3 regions of the Rhizobium sp. P2_G9 genome follow, and region 3 is predicted to be linked to each of the others. Evidence: predicted binding sites of a transcription regulator. Region 3 holds the regulator's gene; each other region holds the start of a gene.
What was found. Region 3 encodes PhoB, which activates phosphate uptake and scavenging genes when phosphate is short. Its sites were predicted from a motif close to TGTCATNNANCTGTCAT; they were not measured.
Positions count from the first base shown of each region.

Region 1: the regulator PhoB is predicted to act here: its motif matches at 2,092-2,108, upstream of phnF (phosphonate metabolism transcriptional regulator PhnF).
Region 2: the regulator PhoB is predicted to act here: its motif matches at 2,137-2,153, upstream of ppk2 (polyphosphate kinase 2).

Region 1 covers NZ_JBFUFK010000006.1:121,244-126,164, reverse strand. The annotation lists gene AC1DYF_RS07155 (AbrB family transcriptional regulator) at 1-790, opposite strand, end outside; gene AC1DYF_RS07150 (hydrolase) at 787-1,356, opposite strand; gene AC1DYF_RS07145 (TetR/AcrR family transcriptional regulator) at 1,463-2,059, shown strand; gene phnF (phosphonate metabolism transcriptional regulator PhnF) at 2,329-3,060, shown strand; gene AC1DYF_RS07135 (carboxymuconolactone decarboxylase family protein) at 3,089-3,496, opposite strand; gene AC1DYF_RS07130 (sugar ABC transporter ATP-binding protein) at 3,515-4,921, opposite strand, start outside.
Region 2 covers NZ_JBFUFK010000017.1:10,150-15,070, reverse strand. The annotation lists gene AC1DYF_RS16155 (NAD(P)/FAD-dependent oxidoreductase) at 1-1,112, shown strand, start outside; gene ppk2 (polyphosphate kinase 2) at 1,182-2,096, opposite strand; gene AC1DYF_RS16145 (TetR/AcrR family transcriptional regulator) at 2,274-2,882, shown strand; gene AC1DYF_RS16140 (efflux RND transporter periplasmic adaptor subunit) at 2,897-4,027, shown strand; gene AC1DYF_RS16135 (efflux RND transporter permease subunit) at 4,088-4,921, shown strand, end outside.
Region 3 covers NZ_JBFUFK010000031.1:89,638-94,558, reverse strand. The annotation lists gene AC1DYF_RS24275 (hypothetical protein) at 168-1,523, shown strand; gene phoB (phosphate regulon transcriptional regulator PhoB) at 1,760-2,443, opposite strand; gene phoU (phosphate signaling complex protein PhoU) at 2,598-3,311, opposite strand; gene phoR (phosphate regulon sensor histidine kinase PhoR) at 3,538-4,761, opposite strand.

The DNA of each region.
Region 1 (4,921 bases), on a different contig from region 3:
GGTGAAGGATGGCCCGGGTGAAGCGCAGGCCGATATTCCAGCCGATGAAGGCATAGCTGATCGCAAGCAGCCAAGGCGGCAACTCGATCTGGATCAGGCCGAGCGTCTGCAGCGCCAGCCCAAGCATCATCGGCAGCAGGAAAATCCCCGCCTGCAGCTTCATCACCTGCGAAAAGACGATTGAGAAGACGATGAGCGCAATCGTCTCGATCATCGGCACCACGGCAATCGGCGGAAACCAGATGATTGCCGGCGGCGCGGCACCGCTGGCACTGACCCAGATGCGTGAGACCGCTGTGGCGGCGACCGCAACGCAGACGACGCGCAGATATTGCATAAAGGCGACAAGCCGCATGTCGGCGCCGAAGGATTCGGCCATGATCGACATCGCCGACGCGCCGCCGGGCATGGAGGCCCAGATGGCCGTCGTGCCCGGCAGAACCTGCAGCTTGGCGAGCAGATAGCCGAGCGAGGCGCCGGCGGCGATCACCGAGATCACACCGCCCAGGAAGATCGGCCAGTCCTTGCCCACCTCCGTGAGGATGGAGAGAGGGATGGACTGTGCGATCAGGCAGCCCACCAGCGCCTGCGAGAAGGCCGTCGCCAGCTTCGGCACCTTCACCGTCTTTTCCGCCGCGGAAAACAGAATGCCGGCCAGCATCGGCCCGAGCAGCAGGGCCGCCGGGAGGTGCAGAAGTTCCAGCACGGCCACGAAAGCGGTCGAGAGGATGAGGAGCCCGGACCATCGAAAAGCAATGGTCCGAGTGCTTGGTTGGGCAGAGGTCGTCATGATGCCGGGAATTGAATGTTCTCACTCTTTATCACACGCGATATGCGCGGAAAGATAGTGGTAAAGGCGAAATTATGCGCCTCGTCGCTCGGTCCGGCGCAGAGGTCTTCGACGATCTGCAGATCATAGCCATGTTCCCAGGCCGCGCGGGCGGTGGATTCGACGCCGATATTGGTGGAAATGCCGCCGAGCACGATGGTGTTGATGCCGCGCCGGCGCAGCTGAAGGTCGAGATCGGTGCCATGGAAGGCGCCCCATTGCCGTTTGTGGATCTTGAGATCGCCCTTGCCTTCGATGCCTTCGACAAGATCCGACCATCCGTCCGGCAGGCCGCCCGGCGGAAGCTGCATCGGCTGGTCGACATTGCGCGACGGCATGTCGGCATAGTCCTTGGCGAAGTTGACGAACACCAGGGCAACGAGTGCGCCGGCGGCACGGAATTTCTCGGCGGTTGGAATGGCATTGGCGACCACCTCCGCGCCCAGGCGCGGGCGGATTTGCGGATTGCTGGCGACGCCGTTCTGCAGATCAATGAGAACGAGGGCCGTGGTCTTGGGATCAAGCATGGGAATGCCTCTTGAGACAGGATTGCAACGGAGAGATGACGGGAGAGATCTGTCGTGTTATGTGAGGATAGACTCGCAAAACAGATAGTTGAGGATATCCTCGCAAATGTCAACAGTGATATCAGCCGTGGCGCCGAAAAGGGCGAGAGGCCGCCTGCGCGTCGATGCCATCATGCAGTCTGGCGCCGAACTTTTCGCCGAAAAGGGCTATGATGCAGCGACGATGACGGAGATCGCAGCCCGCTCCGGCACCGCGATCGGCTCGCTCTACCGCTTCTTCCCGACCAAGGAGACGCTCGCCGACGCCTTGATCATGCGTTACGCCGAAAAGCTGTTCGAAGGGCTCGACGAAATCATCGGCGACAGCCAAAGCCTTTCCGGCGAACAGCTTGCCAACTGCTTCATCGACCTGATGATCGCGCTGCGGGGCGACCGTGCCGTGGCCGTATCGCTGGTCGATCATCAGGAGGATGCCTCCGGCCGCCGTGGCGCGCTGCGCAACGGATCGATCGAGCGGATCGCCAAGGCTTTGAAAGCGCAAAACAATCGCCTCGCCGAGGAGCATGCGACGGCGATGGGCTCGGTGATCCTGCACCTGCTGAAATCAGTTCCCCCCCTTGCCGACAAGGGCGGGGCGGATGCGGAGAGGCAGATTGCAGAGGTGCGCAAGATGGCCGGCGCCTACATTGTGGCCGCCGCATAATTCCTCCAGTCGTCCGGACGAATTCACGCGGTTGTCACAGAACCGTCGTATGTGCTTCGCCATAACTTAGAGGGCAGGCATTCGTCTTTGGTACCAAAACCCCTCCCCGCAAGGGAGAGGGGCTTAACTTGCGGCTCCGCCGTGCCTGATTGAGGCAAGGAGAGTGCCGCGAGTCTTCTCCCCTTGTGGGGGAGATGGCCGCCCTTCGATGAACTCAGGAGGCCAGAGAGGGCCTTTCCATAGGCGATTGCCTCGGCATGGAGGGCGAGATGACAGCAGAAATCGACCGTGAATCCGGCAGCACGCTCTGGCACCAGATCGCCGAACTGTTGGCAAACGAGATCGAATCCGGCGCCCTGCGACCCGGCCAGCAATTGCCGACCGAGACCAAGCTGATGCAGCGCTTCAATGTCAGCCGTTTCACCATCCGGCAGACCATCGCCCATCTCGAAGCCCGTGGCCTGGTGCGCGCCGAACAGGGCCGCGGCACCTTCGTGCACAAGGGCATGCTGGACTATCCGCTATCGAAAAAAACCCGGTTTTCCAAGAACCTGATCGAGCAGGGTTTCGAGCCCGGCGGCGAATTGCTGGTGCACGAAATCATCCCGGCGCCGCGGCATGTCGTGGTTCGGCTGAGGCTGCCGCTCGGCGCCGCCGTTATCCATCGCGTCGTCGTGTCGACCGCTGACGGCATTCCAGTAGAGATCGGTGATTCCTATTATCCAGCGGCGCGCTTTCCCGATTTCGACAAGGTCCGCGAATGTTTTCCGACCGTCACCGCGGCGTTCGCCACCTACGGCATCCGCGACTATGACAGACTGGTCACCGAGATAGAGGCACGCTTGCCGACCGCCGACGAAGCCCGCCTGCTACGCCAGCCGAAGTCGACGCCGGTGCTGGTCGTCCGCAAAGTCGACATCGACCAGAACGGCATGCCCTTCAATTATGGCGAAACGGTCTGGTCGTCGGAGCGGGTGACCTTCACGGTTGGCAAGGACTGAAACGGCTCGCTCTACTCTCGTACCAAATTCAACCGATCTGGAATTCCGGATCGACGGGAATCTGCATCACCGTGACCAGATGGTTGGTCTGGGCCGCCAGTCCGATCACAGCCAGCAGCTCGGCATGCTGCGCATCCGTCATGCCGCGGGCACGTGCGGCGGCGGTGTGGGAATGGACGCAATAGCTGCAGGAATTGGCAGTCGAGACGGCAATATAGATCATTTCGCGGGTCAGCGGATCGAGCGCGCCTTCCGTCGCCATCACCGCCTTCAGGCCTTCCCAGGTGCGTTTGAGAAGCGGCGGATCGTTCGCCAGCCCACGCCAGAAATTGTTGACGAAATCGGATTTGCGTGTGGCGCGGATATCGTCAAATACCGCCTTGGCCGCAGGAATGGCATCGATCTCGGTGTCGGTCAGGAGTTTTACGGTGGACATGGCTATTCCTTCTCGCAGCTAATGAACTGCCGCATACATGATCTTCTCTTCCGTCGATTCCGTCGGCGAGAATTCTTCGACGATCCGCCCCTGCCGGCAGACCAGAATGCGATCCGACAGGTTCATGATCTCCGGCAGATAGGAGGAAATCACCACCACCGCCAGCCCCTGGTCCGCCAGTCCATTGATGATCTGGTGGATTTCGGCGATGGCGCCGACATCGACGCCGCGGGTTGGCTCATCGAAGATGACGAGGCGCGGCTTCTGCACTAGCCCTTTGCCGATCACCACTTTCTGCTGGTTGCCGCCGGAAAGTTCGACGACCCGGGCATTGTCGTTGATGGCGCGGATATTGAGCGCCTTCGTCCATTCGGCCGAGAGCGCATGCATCTCCTTGACGCTCATGACCGTGCTCTTCTCGCGGCCGGCCGCCAGCAAGCCGCCGAACAGGTTCTCGGCGATCGACATGGTCTCGAAAAAGCCTTCGCTCTTGCGGTCCTCGGTGACATAGACGATGCCGTCGCGGACTGCCTCGCGCGGCACGTAATAGCGCACCGGTTTGTCGTCGAGTTCGATCGTGCCGCCACGATTGAAGTCGCGCTTGTAGATGCCGGCGACGACTTTGAATGTCTCCGTGCGGCCCGAGCCGATCAGGCCGAAGACGCCGGTGATCTGGCCCTCGAAAATCGAGAAGGAATTGTTGCGCACGACATTGCTCATCGAAATGTCCTGCACCGACAACACTTTCTTGCCCGGTTTCCGCAGCGTGGAGGCATCGCGCTGGCGGTAGAGCGCGCCCGACAGCGTGCGGCCGACCATGGCGGCGATGATCTTTTCCCGGTCGAAATCCGCGGTCGGCCCGGATGCCACCAGTTCGCCGTCGCGCAGAATGGTGAGCCGGTCGGAGAGCAGCAATGCCTCTTCCAGCGCATGGCTGATGAAGACGATCGACACGCCGCGCGCTTTCAGCCGGCGAACCAGCGCAAAGAAATGCCGCTTCTCCTCCGGCGTCAATGTCGCCGTCGGCTCGTCGAAAATGATGATCTCGGCATTGTGCTGGACGGCGCGGGCGATCTCGACCATCTGCTTCTTCGCGGCACCCAGCGTCTCGACCATGGCCGTCGGATCGACCGGGAAATTCAGCGACTGCAGGAATTGCTGCGCCGAAATATAGATGCCGCGCAGGCGATTGAGGAAGGCTTCCGAGCCAAGATAGAGATTCTGCGCCACCGTCATCGACGGCACTAGGCTGGTTTCCTGGAACACCATGGCAATGCCGGCGTCGAGCGCCGCATGCGGCGTCGCATAGGCAATCTCCTTGCCATGATGGAACATCTTTCCCGAGGTCATGTCGACCACGCCGGCAATGATTTTCGTCAGCGTCGACTTGCCGGCGCCGTTTTCGCCAAGCAGCGCGTGGATCTC
Region 2 (4,921 bases), on a different contig from region 3:
TGATCGCCTGGGGCGCTTCGGGGCGCAATGCCGGTTTCGTCGTGCCCAATTTCGCCAAGATGGACCCGGACGATGTCCTGGCTCTGCTCGGTCCGGAACGCGGCGAGCGGCTGATCCGGATGGCCTGCGGCAGCAGCGATCTCGTCTTCGATTTGATCCGGCGGCATGGCATCGTCTGCGACGCCGTGCAGAGTGGATGGATACAGCCGGCGCATACCGCCGCCGCATTTGAAAAGGTGACGTCACGGGCGGCGCAATGGGCGAAGTGCGGGCGGCCGGTCGCGATTCTCGATCGTCTGGAGGTCGAGCACGCGACTGGGGCGAAGGGCTATTTCGGTGGCTGGACGGATCGGTCGGCTGGTGTGCTCAACCCGGTCGAATATGCCCGCGGCCTCGCCGATGCCGCCGAATCGGCCGGCGCCAGGATTTTCGAGCATAGCCCGGTGCGCGTGATCACGCGGGAAGCGGCGGGCTATCGCCTGACCACCGACAAGGGCGCGGTGCGTGCCGGGAAAGTTTTCGTCGCGACCAATGCCTATGGCCGCGCACTCAACCCTGGCCTGGCGAAAACCTATATTCCGCTGCGCGTCTTCCAGATCGCCACAAGACCGCTACCGCAATCGGTGCGCCAGCGCCTGGTGCCCGGAAACCAATGTGTTTCCGACACACGGCGCAATCTCTTCACCTTCCGCTTCGACGCGGCAAACCGTTTGATTACCGGCGGTATGCACATTTTTGGCCCTGGTGCTGCAGACCGCGTGCCGCGCGCCATCCACCGGCGCATGGCCGACAAGCTGGAACTGCCCGATATCCCGCCGATCGAATTCGCCTGGTCCGGCATGGCTGCCGTCGAGCCGGACTTTTTGCCGCATCTCGTCGATCTCGGGCCGGACATGATTGCCGGATTTGCCTGCAATGGGCGCGGCATCACGCTGACGACGGCAATGGGGAAGGTGATTGCCGACTGGGCGGCCGGGACGGAGCCGAGGGATCTGCCGATTCCCTATGGGCAGGCCAAGGCCATCCCTGCGCATGGATTGATGCGGCATGCGCCGAACGCCTTGCTTCCGTGGAGTATGCTGCGGGATTGGCGGGATGAGCGAGCCCCATAAAAAAGCCGGCGCGATGGCCGCGCCGGTGGGGAAAATTGCAAGATGCGATCGCGCCGAAAGGGTTTTCGGTCAATACGCTTCGGGAACGTACATTTCCTGCGGCACTGGATGGCGCACGTAGTCGGAATGGTGAATGCGCTCCGGCAGGACGATTTCCGGCCGCTCGACGTCATCATACGGGATCCGGCCCAGCAGGTGGCTGATCATGTTGAGGCGGGCGCGCTTCTTGTCGACCGCTTCGACGACCCACCAGGGTGCTTCCGGCGTATGGGTGCGGGCCAGCATCTCTTCCTTGGCCTTGGTATAGTCTTCCCAATGGACGCGGCTTTCGAGGTCCATCGGCGAGAGCTTCCATTGCTTCAGCGGATCGTGGATGCGCATGTTGAAGCGGAATTCCTGCTCCTCGTCGGTGATCGAGAACCAATATTTGATCAGGATGATGCCGGAGCGGACGAGCATGCGCTCGAATTCCGGCACGGAGCGGAAGAATTCTTCCAGTTCGTCAGGCGTGCAGAAGCCCATGACGCGCTCGACGCCGGCACGGTTATACCAGGAGCGGTCGAACAGCACCATTTCGCCGGCGCTCGGCAGATGCGCCGTGTAGCGCTGGAAGTACCACTGGCTGCGCTCGCGCTCCGTCGGAGCCGGGAGCGCCACGACGCGGCAGACGCGCGGGTTGAGGCGCTGGGTGACGCGCTTGATGGCGCCGCCCTTGCCTGCCGAATCACGGCCTTCGAACAGCACCATGACCTTGAGCTTCTGGTGCTGCACCCAATCCTGCAATTTGACGAGCTCATGCTGCAGGCGGAAGAGCTCGCGGAAATAGACCTTGCGTTCGAGCGTCTGTTCGGCGGGCTGGGTCATGCCCTCGGTGACCAGTTCGTCGAGACGGTCTTCCTCGATCTGCATTTCCAGTTCTTCGTCGAAGCTGTCGGCGATCTCGGCCTTGATGCGTTCGAGCTGTTCCTGATGATCCATAGACATGGGCGCACCCTCCTGTTTCGCCAGACAGAAACAGGAGTTTGCGACAGTGATGTGACAATCGCGTGACCGTTCGCAGATGCAAAAATTTCTTGGCTTTGACATATTGACGGATTTTGTCAGTCATATTATAAGTGACGAAAATTGAAATTCGTCACTCGTAAATCGAAGGCGATCTCCATGATCGAAATTCTCGACACGCCGGCCGAGATGCAGCGTCAGGAAAGCGTCACCCGCATCCTCGACAGCGCCGAGCGGCTGTTCCGCCATTATGGCTATTCGAAAACCAATGTCGCCGACATTGCCAAGGATCTGGGCATGTCGCCGGCCAATATCTACCGCTTCTTTGCCTCCAAGGTGGAGATCCACCAGGCGGTCTGCGGCCGGATGCTGCTGCAGGCCTATAATATCGCCAGATCGATCCTCAGCCAGAAGATCAGCGCCGAGGAACGGCTACGGCAATGGATCCACGCGTTCCACAAGATGACGCTCGAAACCATGATGGACGACGAGAAGGTTCATGAAATGGTGGTCGTGGCCCTGGAACGCGACTGGCATGTCATCGATGCCCATATCAATCGTGTCCACGACCTTGCTGCCGATGTCATCCGTGAAGGCATCGAGAGCGGCGAGTTTCGCCAGATGGATGCGGATTCGGCGTCGCGCTGCTTCGGCGCCGCTACCGTGATCCTTTGCCATCCCCAGATGGTCGCCCAATGCCTGCACAAGACCAACCGGGCCACGCCCGACGAACTGATCGACTTCGCACTTAAAGCCCTGAAGAAATAACAATGGAGGCGGATATGAATTCGCTCGATCTCGCAAGCATGACGCGGGCAACCGCCGCTGGCATTCTCCTCGTGAGCGCTTTGGCGCTTGGCGCATGCAGTGAAAAGAAAGCTGAAAACGATGCGGCGGCCGTCATTCGCCCGGTCAAGGTGGTCGAAATCGCCAAGGCCAGCAATGTCCGCGAACTCGAATATTCCGGTGCGGTGAAATCGCGCACCGAGATGAATCTCGGCTTTCGCGTTGCCGGAAAGATCACCGAGCGCCTTGTCGATGTCGGTGACCGGGTGAAGCCGGGCACGGTCGTTGCCCGCATCGATGCGACGGACTACCAACTGGCCGTCAATTCGGCACAGGCCAATCTCGATGCGGCACAAAAGGCGGTCGAGACGGCTGATATCGCCAACAAGCGGTCACACACCTTGTTTGCCAAGGATGCCGTGCCGAAGGCGCAGGTCGAACAGGCGCAGCTGACTTATGATCAGGCTGCTGCGACCCGCACGGCGGCCGCCGCATCGCTCGACCAGGCGAAGAACCAGATGAGCTATGCGGAGCTGAAATCCGACCGAGACGGCATCGTCACGATCATCGACGCCGATCGTGGCCAGGTGGTTGCCGCCGGCACGCCGGTGCTGACCGTCGTCGCCGACGATGAGAAGGAAGTGCAGATCGCCGTTCCCGAAARCGACATTGCCGAATTCAAGCCTGGCAAGGGCGTCAAGGTCAGCTTCTGGTCGGACGCCACGCTTTCGCTCGATGGCAAGGTGCGGGAAGTCTCTGGAAGCGCCGACCCGCAGTCGCGGACATTCTCGGTCCGCGTCAGCCTGCCGGACGATCCGCGCGTATTGATCGGCATGACCGCCAATGTGGTCGCCGATGTCGCGGCTGGTGCCGATCAGATCACCGTGCCGCTGTCGGCGCTTGCCGAGAAGGACGGCGGTAAGATCGTCTGGACCGTCGACCGCACGGCCGCCACGGTGCACGCCCGGTCGGTGCAAGTCGCCGATTTCACCGGCGATGGCGTCGGCGTCACCCAGGGGTTGAAGCCCGGCGACATCGTCGTCTCGGCTGGCACGCAGTTCATGACCGAGAACCTCAAGGTCAAATTGCCTGACATCATCGGCAAGATGACGGCTGATCTCTTCTAGCACGCGCGGCGCGCCGAGCGCGCCCGCAGTCCACGATCCTCGCAACGCGGAACCACGCCGATGTCATCTGTTTCCCAAGAGGGCAAGCAGCCCTTCAACCTGTCCCGCTGGGCCATCGGACATCCCTCCATCGCCCGCTTCCTGTTTGGCCTGATCATCCTGACCGGCGTGTTCGGCCTGATGAATATGGGGCAGAAGGAAGATCCGGATTTCACTTTCCGCGTCATGGTCGTGCAGGCGATCTGGCCGGGTTCGTCGATCCAGGACATGGAAGACCAGGTTGTCAACAAGATCGAGCGCAAGCTGCAGGAAGTGCCGCATCTGGACTGGGTGAAATCGTTCACGCGCGCCGGCAATGCGATCATCACCATCCAGATCAAGGGTGATACCAACAGCGCCGATGTCGCCGACGCCTTCTATCAGGTGCGCAAGAAGGTCGGCGATATCTCCAGCGACCTGCCGCAAGGCTTGCTCGGCCCCTATTTCAATGACGAGTTCGGCGACACCTTCGTCACGCTGCATTCGCTCTCCGGCAAGGGCTTCAGCTATCCCGAGCTGAAGAAATTCGCCATCCAGGCGCGCGACATGCTGCTGACGACGCCGGGCGTCGAGAAGGCGGTCATCATCGGCGACCAGCCGGAGAAGATCTATATCGACGTCTCCTCCAAGGCGCTGGCAGAACGCGGCATCACCATCCCCGCTCTGCAGAACGCCATCAAGGGCCAGAACAATATCGACCCGGCGGGCAGCGTCGATACCGGCACGCGCTCGGTACGCATCTCCGTCGAGGGTGCGGTCGACAAGGTCGCGGACATCAAGAACCTGCGCCTGATGGCCGGCGGCCAGGTTACCCGCTTGGGTGACATCGCCACCGTGACATCCGGCCTCGAAGAT
Region 3 (4,921 bases):
GGTTTGTTCAACCTTGTATTTTCGTCGCGTGCATCAGACCGCCATTTTTTGGCTGCAAAGCCGATATTAGCGGGGGAGGCATTCGGCTCGGAACTTGAAAAGGTGCTGGCGAATGATTACCCAAGGGTCATAATGAGAATGTCCCGCGTATCGAGGTATTTTTTAGCGTGAGTGGACTGGAACAGGCGATCCGCAACGCTCTGGACAGGGCCGAAAGGTCCAATCCGGAAATACGCGCGCGTATCTATCAGTCCGCGCGCAATGCGCTCGATGCCGGCCTGCGCAAGCAGGACATCCACGACATGACGGTGATCGAGCGGCAGCGGCAGCGGCTGGAATTCACCATCCGCGCAATCGAGGACGAAGAGCTCGAAAAGCTGCGCATGTCGGCGCGGCTCGACAAGATTTTCATAGAGAATACGCCGTTCGAGCCGCCGGAGGCGGTGCCTGAGCCCGATATCGCGCCGCCGGCGCCGGAGCGGCTCATCGATGCGCCGCCGTCGGCCTGGCCTGAGCCGGCTCAGCCTTCACGGCGCGAGCCGCCGATTGTCGAGCCGGTGCGCCAGGTGGCGCAGCCGGTCAGGCCCATGGCGGAGCCGGTCGTGGCGCGCGAGATACCGCCGGAGATCGAGGAAGACGGCGCGTTTTCCGATTTTTCGGCCACCCGCGATGAGCGCGCGCCGTCCAAAGCCGGCGTAAAAACGCGGCGGATCGAGCCGGTGGTCGACGCACCTTTGGTCGCCGAAGCGCGCGGCAAGGGACGGGCGCAAAATATCCGGCATGAGGAAGAGGATCCGGCCTGGGCCGAGCCTTCGACGCCGGAAGGGCGCAAGGTGGCGCCGCAGAAGCGTGCCGCGCGACGCCGGCGCGGCTCCTGGGTCGTGTCGCTGTTCGTCTATTGCGTGCTGCTCGGCGTCATCGGCTTCGGCGCATGGTGGGCCTATGCGACCGGCATGATCGGGGCGGCCATGCATGGCGGCGGCGATTTCGATTTCATCCCCAAGCAATTGCACAGCGAGGATTTCGATCCGAAGGTGCCGCTGAAAACCCCGCTCGATCCGCTGCGCGGCTTTTCCGGCGATTGGGTGAGCGTGCTCAAGCCCGGCGACACCAGTGCGGTCAAGCCGGCGGCGCAGGCCAAGGTCAGCGACGTCACCGACAGCGACGGCAAGGCGATCATGATCATCTCGAATGCGCCGGACCAGGATGGCGAAGTGCGGATCGAGGTGCCGGCCGACGTGCTGAAGAATCTTGCCGGCAAGACCTCGACACTGGCCGTGACGTTGCGCGCCGATGGCGACAAGCCGTCGCAGATCTATATCCAGTGCGCCTTTGCCAGCCTCGGCGATTGCGGGCGGCACCGGTTTACGATTTCCAACGAGCGGGTGGATGAGCTGATCCAGGTGAAGTTCGATGGCAAGCAGGCGCCGAACGAGCCGGGTTACGTGATTATCAATAGCGATCTCACCGGGCAGGGGCGGGCGATCAGGCTTTATGGGATCAGGATTGGGCCGGGGGCTTGAGAGTTTTTGGTAGGTCGGCGTTTGGGGCCACCCCCCTCTGTCCTGCCAGACATCTCCCCCTCAAGGGGGGAGATTGGATGGGGCGCCCTGGCCGCTTCCTCTCTACCGTCGCACAACGCAGTACTCAACGACTCTTTGAGGCGGGGAGCAGGCCTCTAGCCAATCTCCCCCCTTGAGGGGGAGATGTCCGGCAGGACAGAGGGGGGTACGACGCACACTCTACGAAGCGAAGCCGCTCAAACTTCCATCGCATACCCCGCACCGCGCACGGTGCGGATCACATCCGGCATGTTCGACAGATTGAGCGCCTTGCGCAGCCGCCCGACATGGACGTCGACGGTGCGTTCGTCGACATAGATGTCGTGGCCCCAGACGCCGTCGAGCAGTTGTGAGCGGGAAAACACCCGGCCCGGCGACGACATGAAGAATTCCAGCAGCTTGAATTCCGTCGGTCCGAGGCGGATTTCGCGGGAGCGGCGGTGGACGCGGTAGGTCTCGCGGTCGAGCTCGACATCGCCGCATTTGAGGATCGAGGAGATCGCATTGGGCCGCACCCGGCGCAGCATGGCCTTGATGCGGGCCATCAGTTCCGGGGTCGAGAACGGCTTGACGACATAGTCGTCGGCGCCGGTCGACAGGCCGCGGACGCGCTCGCTTTCCTCGCCGCGGGCGGTGAGCATGATCACCGGCAGGCGCTCGGTTTCAGGCCGCATCCTCAGCCGACGGCACAGTTCGATGCCGGACACGCCGGGCAGCATCCAGTCGAGCAGAAGCAAGTCCGGGACGCGCTCCTGCAGGCGGATATCCGCCTCGTCGCCGCGCGGGATCACCTCGACATCATATCCCTCTGCTTCGAGGTTGTAGCTGAGCAGCGTGCCCAGCGCTTCCTCGTCTTCCACAACCATAATTCTCGGCTGCATGGTACTCTGCTCCGTCGGCAATCACGCCTGGCGCGTGCCCCGCGCCCAGGCGGCTGCGATTGTTACTACCGGCATGCTCTCGTCCGATGCCGGCGCTGATGATCGGCGGCCAGGGACGCCATTGGCGCCGGCTGGCCGAAATGCGCAATCGGCATCACTGGCCCGGCTGCACCACGGAAGCCGTGTTGTCTTCCTTGACGCGTTCGCCGGTCGGCTGTTCGCCGGTCTTCATGTAATAAATGGTTTCGGCGATATTGGTCGCATGGTCGCCGATGCGCTCGATGTTCTTGGCGCAGAACAAGAGATGGGTGCAGGGCGTGATGTTGCGCGGGTCTTCCATCATGTAGGTGAGCATTTCGCGGAACAGCGAGGTATAGACGGCGTCGATCTCGCCATCGCGCTGGCGGATCACCTCGGCCTTTTCCGCCGAGCGGGTGGCGTAGACGTCGAGCACATCCTTGAGCTGGGTCAGCGCCAGTTCGGAGAGATGTTCGATGCCGCGGGCGAGCGGCCGCGGAATGCCGGTGGTCTGCACGGCAATGACGCGCTTGGCGTTGGACTTGCCGAGATCGCCGACGCGTTCGAGATCGGCGGCGATGCGGATCGAACCGACGATCTCGCGCAGGTCGGACGCCACCGGCTGGCGCTTGGCGATCATCAGGATGGCGCTGTCGCCGATATCGCGCTCGGTCTGGTCCATGATCACGTCTTCCGAGATCACGCGCTGCGCCAGCGCCGAGTCGGATGTGACCAGCGCCTTGACCGAGTCGGAAACCATCTGCTCGGCCATGCCGCCCATTTCGGCGATGCGGCGGGAAAGGTTGGCCAGCTCCTCGTCAAAGGCGGAATAGATGTGTGCGGTCATCAATAGTCCTCCAACCGGCGGGCGGCCGGCGCGGTTTTGGATCAGCCGAAGCGGCCCCTATGTCCTGGGCCGCGGGTTATCCGGGCTGGCAAGGAACATAGGGTCGGCCAAGTTTTCATTAGCCGCTTTACGCCAGGGTTTTATGTCAAAGTCACGAAAGATTTATGACAGACTAAAGTGCTGAAAAGTCAATCCTTTCGGACGCGCTGGAGGGATTGCTGCGTTTTTGTCAGAAGCGCACGGTGAAGGTGCTGCCGCGGCCGAGTTCCGATCGGATGAGCAGACGGGCGCGGTGGCGCGTCAAGATGTGCTTGACGATTGCCAATCCGAGGCCGGTGCCCTTCTTCGAGCGGCTGCTCTCGACATTGACGCGATAGAAGCGTTCGGTCAGGCGCGGGACCTGGTCTTCGGGGATGCCGGGACCGTAGTCGATGACGCTGACCTCGATCGGCTGGCGCGGCTTTTCGATCAGCGTCACGTCGACGATCTTGCCCTCCTGGCCGTATTTGCAGGCGTTTTCGATCAGGTTCTCGAACACCTGGGTCAGTTCGTCACGATCGCCGCTGACATTGATGGCATGGTCGGGCAGATGCCGCTTGATCTCGACGCCGAGGTCGGTTGCCAGCGGCGCCAGCGCATCGCAGACCGAGCCGATGAGCGGCACCAGGTCGACGGCGTCCTCCGGCGCGACGCGCGCCTTGATCTCGAGCCGCGACAGCGACATCAGGTCGTCGACCAGGCGCGACATGCGGGTCACCTGTTCCAGCATGATCGTCAGGAACCGTTCATGCGCCGCGGTGTCGGTGCGGGCCGGGCCGAGCAGCGTTTCGATGAAGCCACGCAGCGAGGCCAGCGGGGTCCTGAGTTCGTGCGAGGCATTGGCGACGAAATCGGAGCGCATGCGATCGATGCGGCGCGATTCCGAAATGTCGCGGAAGATCAATACATAGAAGCGGATCGCCTCGCCCTCTTTCGTCTCCGCCGGGACCATCCGCACCTGGAAGATGTTCTCGCCCGGCAGGGTGTCTGCATATTCGGTCATGCCGTTGCGGCCCGACGCGATGGTCTCGCGGATCATCTCGATGATCGCCGGCAGGCGGATGCGGGCCGAGATATGCTGGCCGGGCTCGATCTCGCCGAAGGCATGCCGGGCCGAAGGGTTCTGATAGATGACATTGGCCTTGGGGTCGAGCAGGTAGGCCGGGCTGTCGAAGCCGGCAAAGGCCGATTTGACGTCGCACAGCGGCTCCGGCGGAGGCGTGGGCTCCTGTTCAGCGATCGGCACCGTGGGCGCGGTGGCTTTGATCCACAGCGATGGCAGCACGGCAAGGATCATCACCGAAACGGCGATACGGGAATTGGTGCCGGCCGCGATCAGCGCGGCTGCGCCCAATAGGACGGCCGCAAGGTTGTATTTATGACCCAACAGCCAATCAGTGACTGCTTTCAGCATGCGAATCCCCGGCACTGCGAAAATTAAAACGTCCTTCTATGGTCTGTATGTAACAGCTTTTTCACGCTTTGCTTGAATTCACATGATGATTATGTCCATGTCACTGACAGCATGTCTGCCGAAAGCGGTCGCCGGTTTCGGGACAAAGGCATGCGCGAGA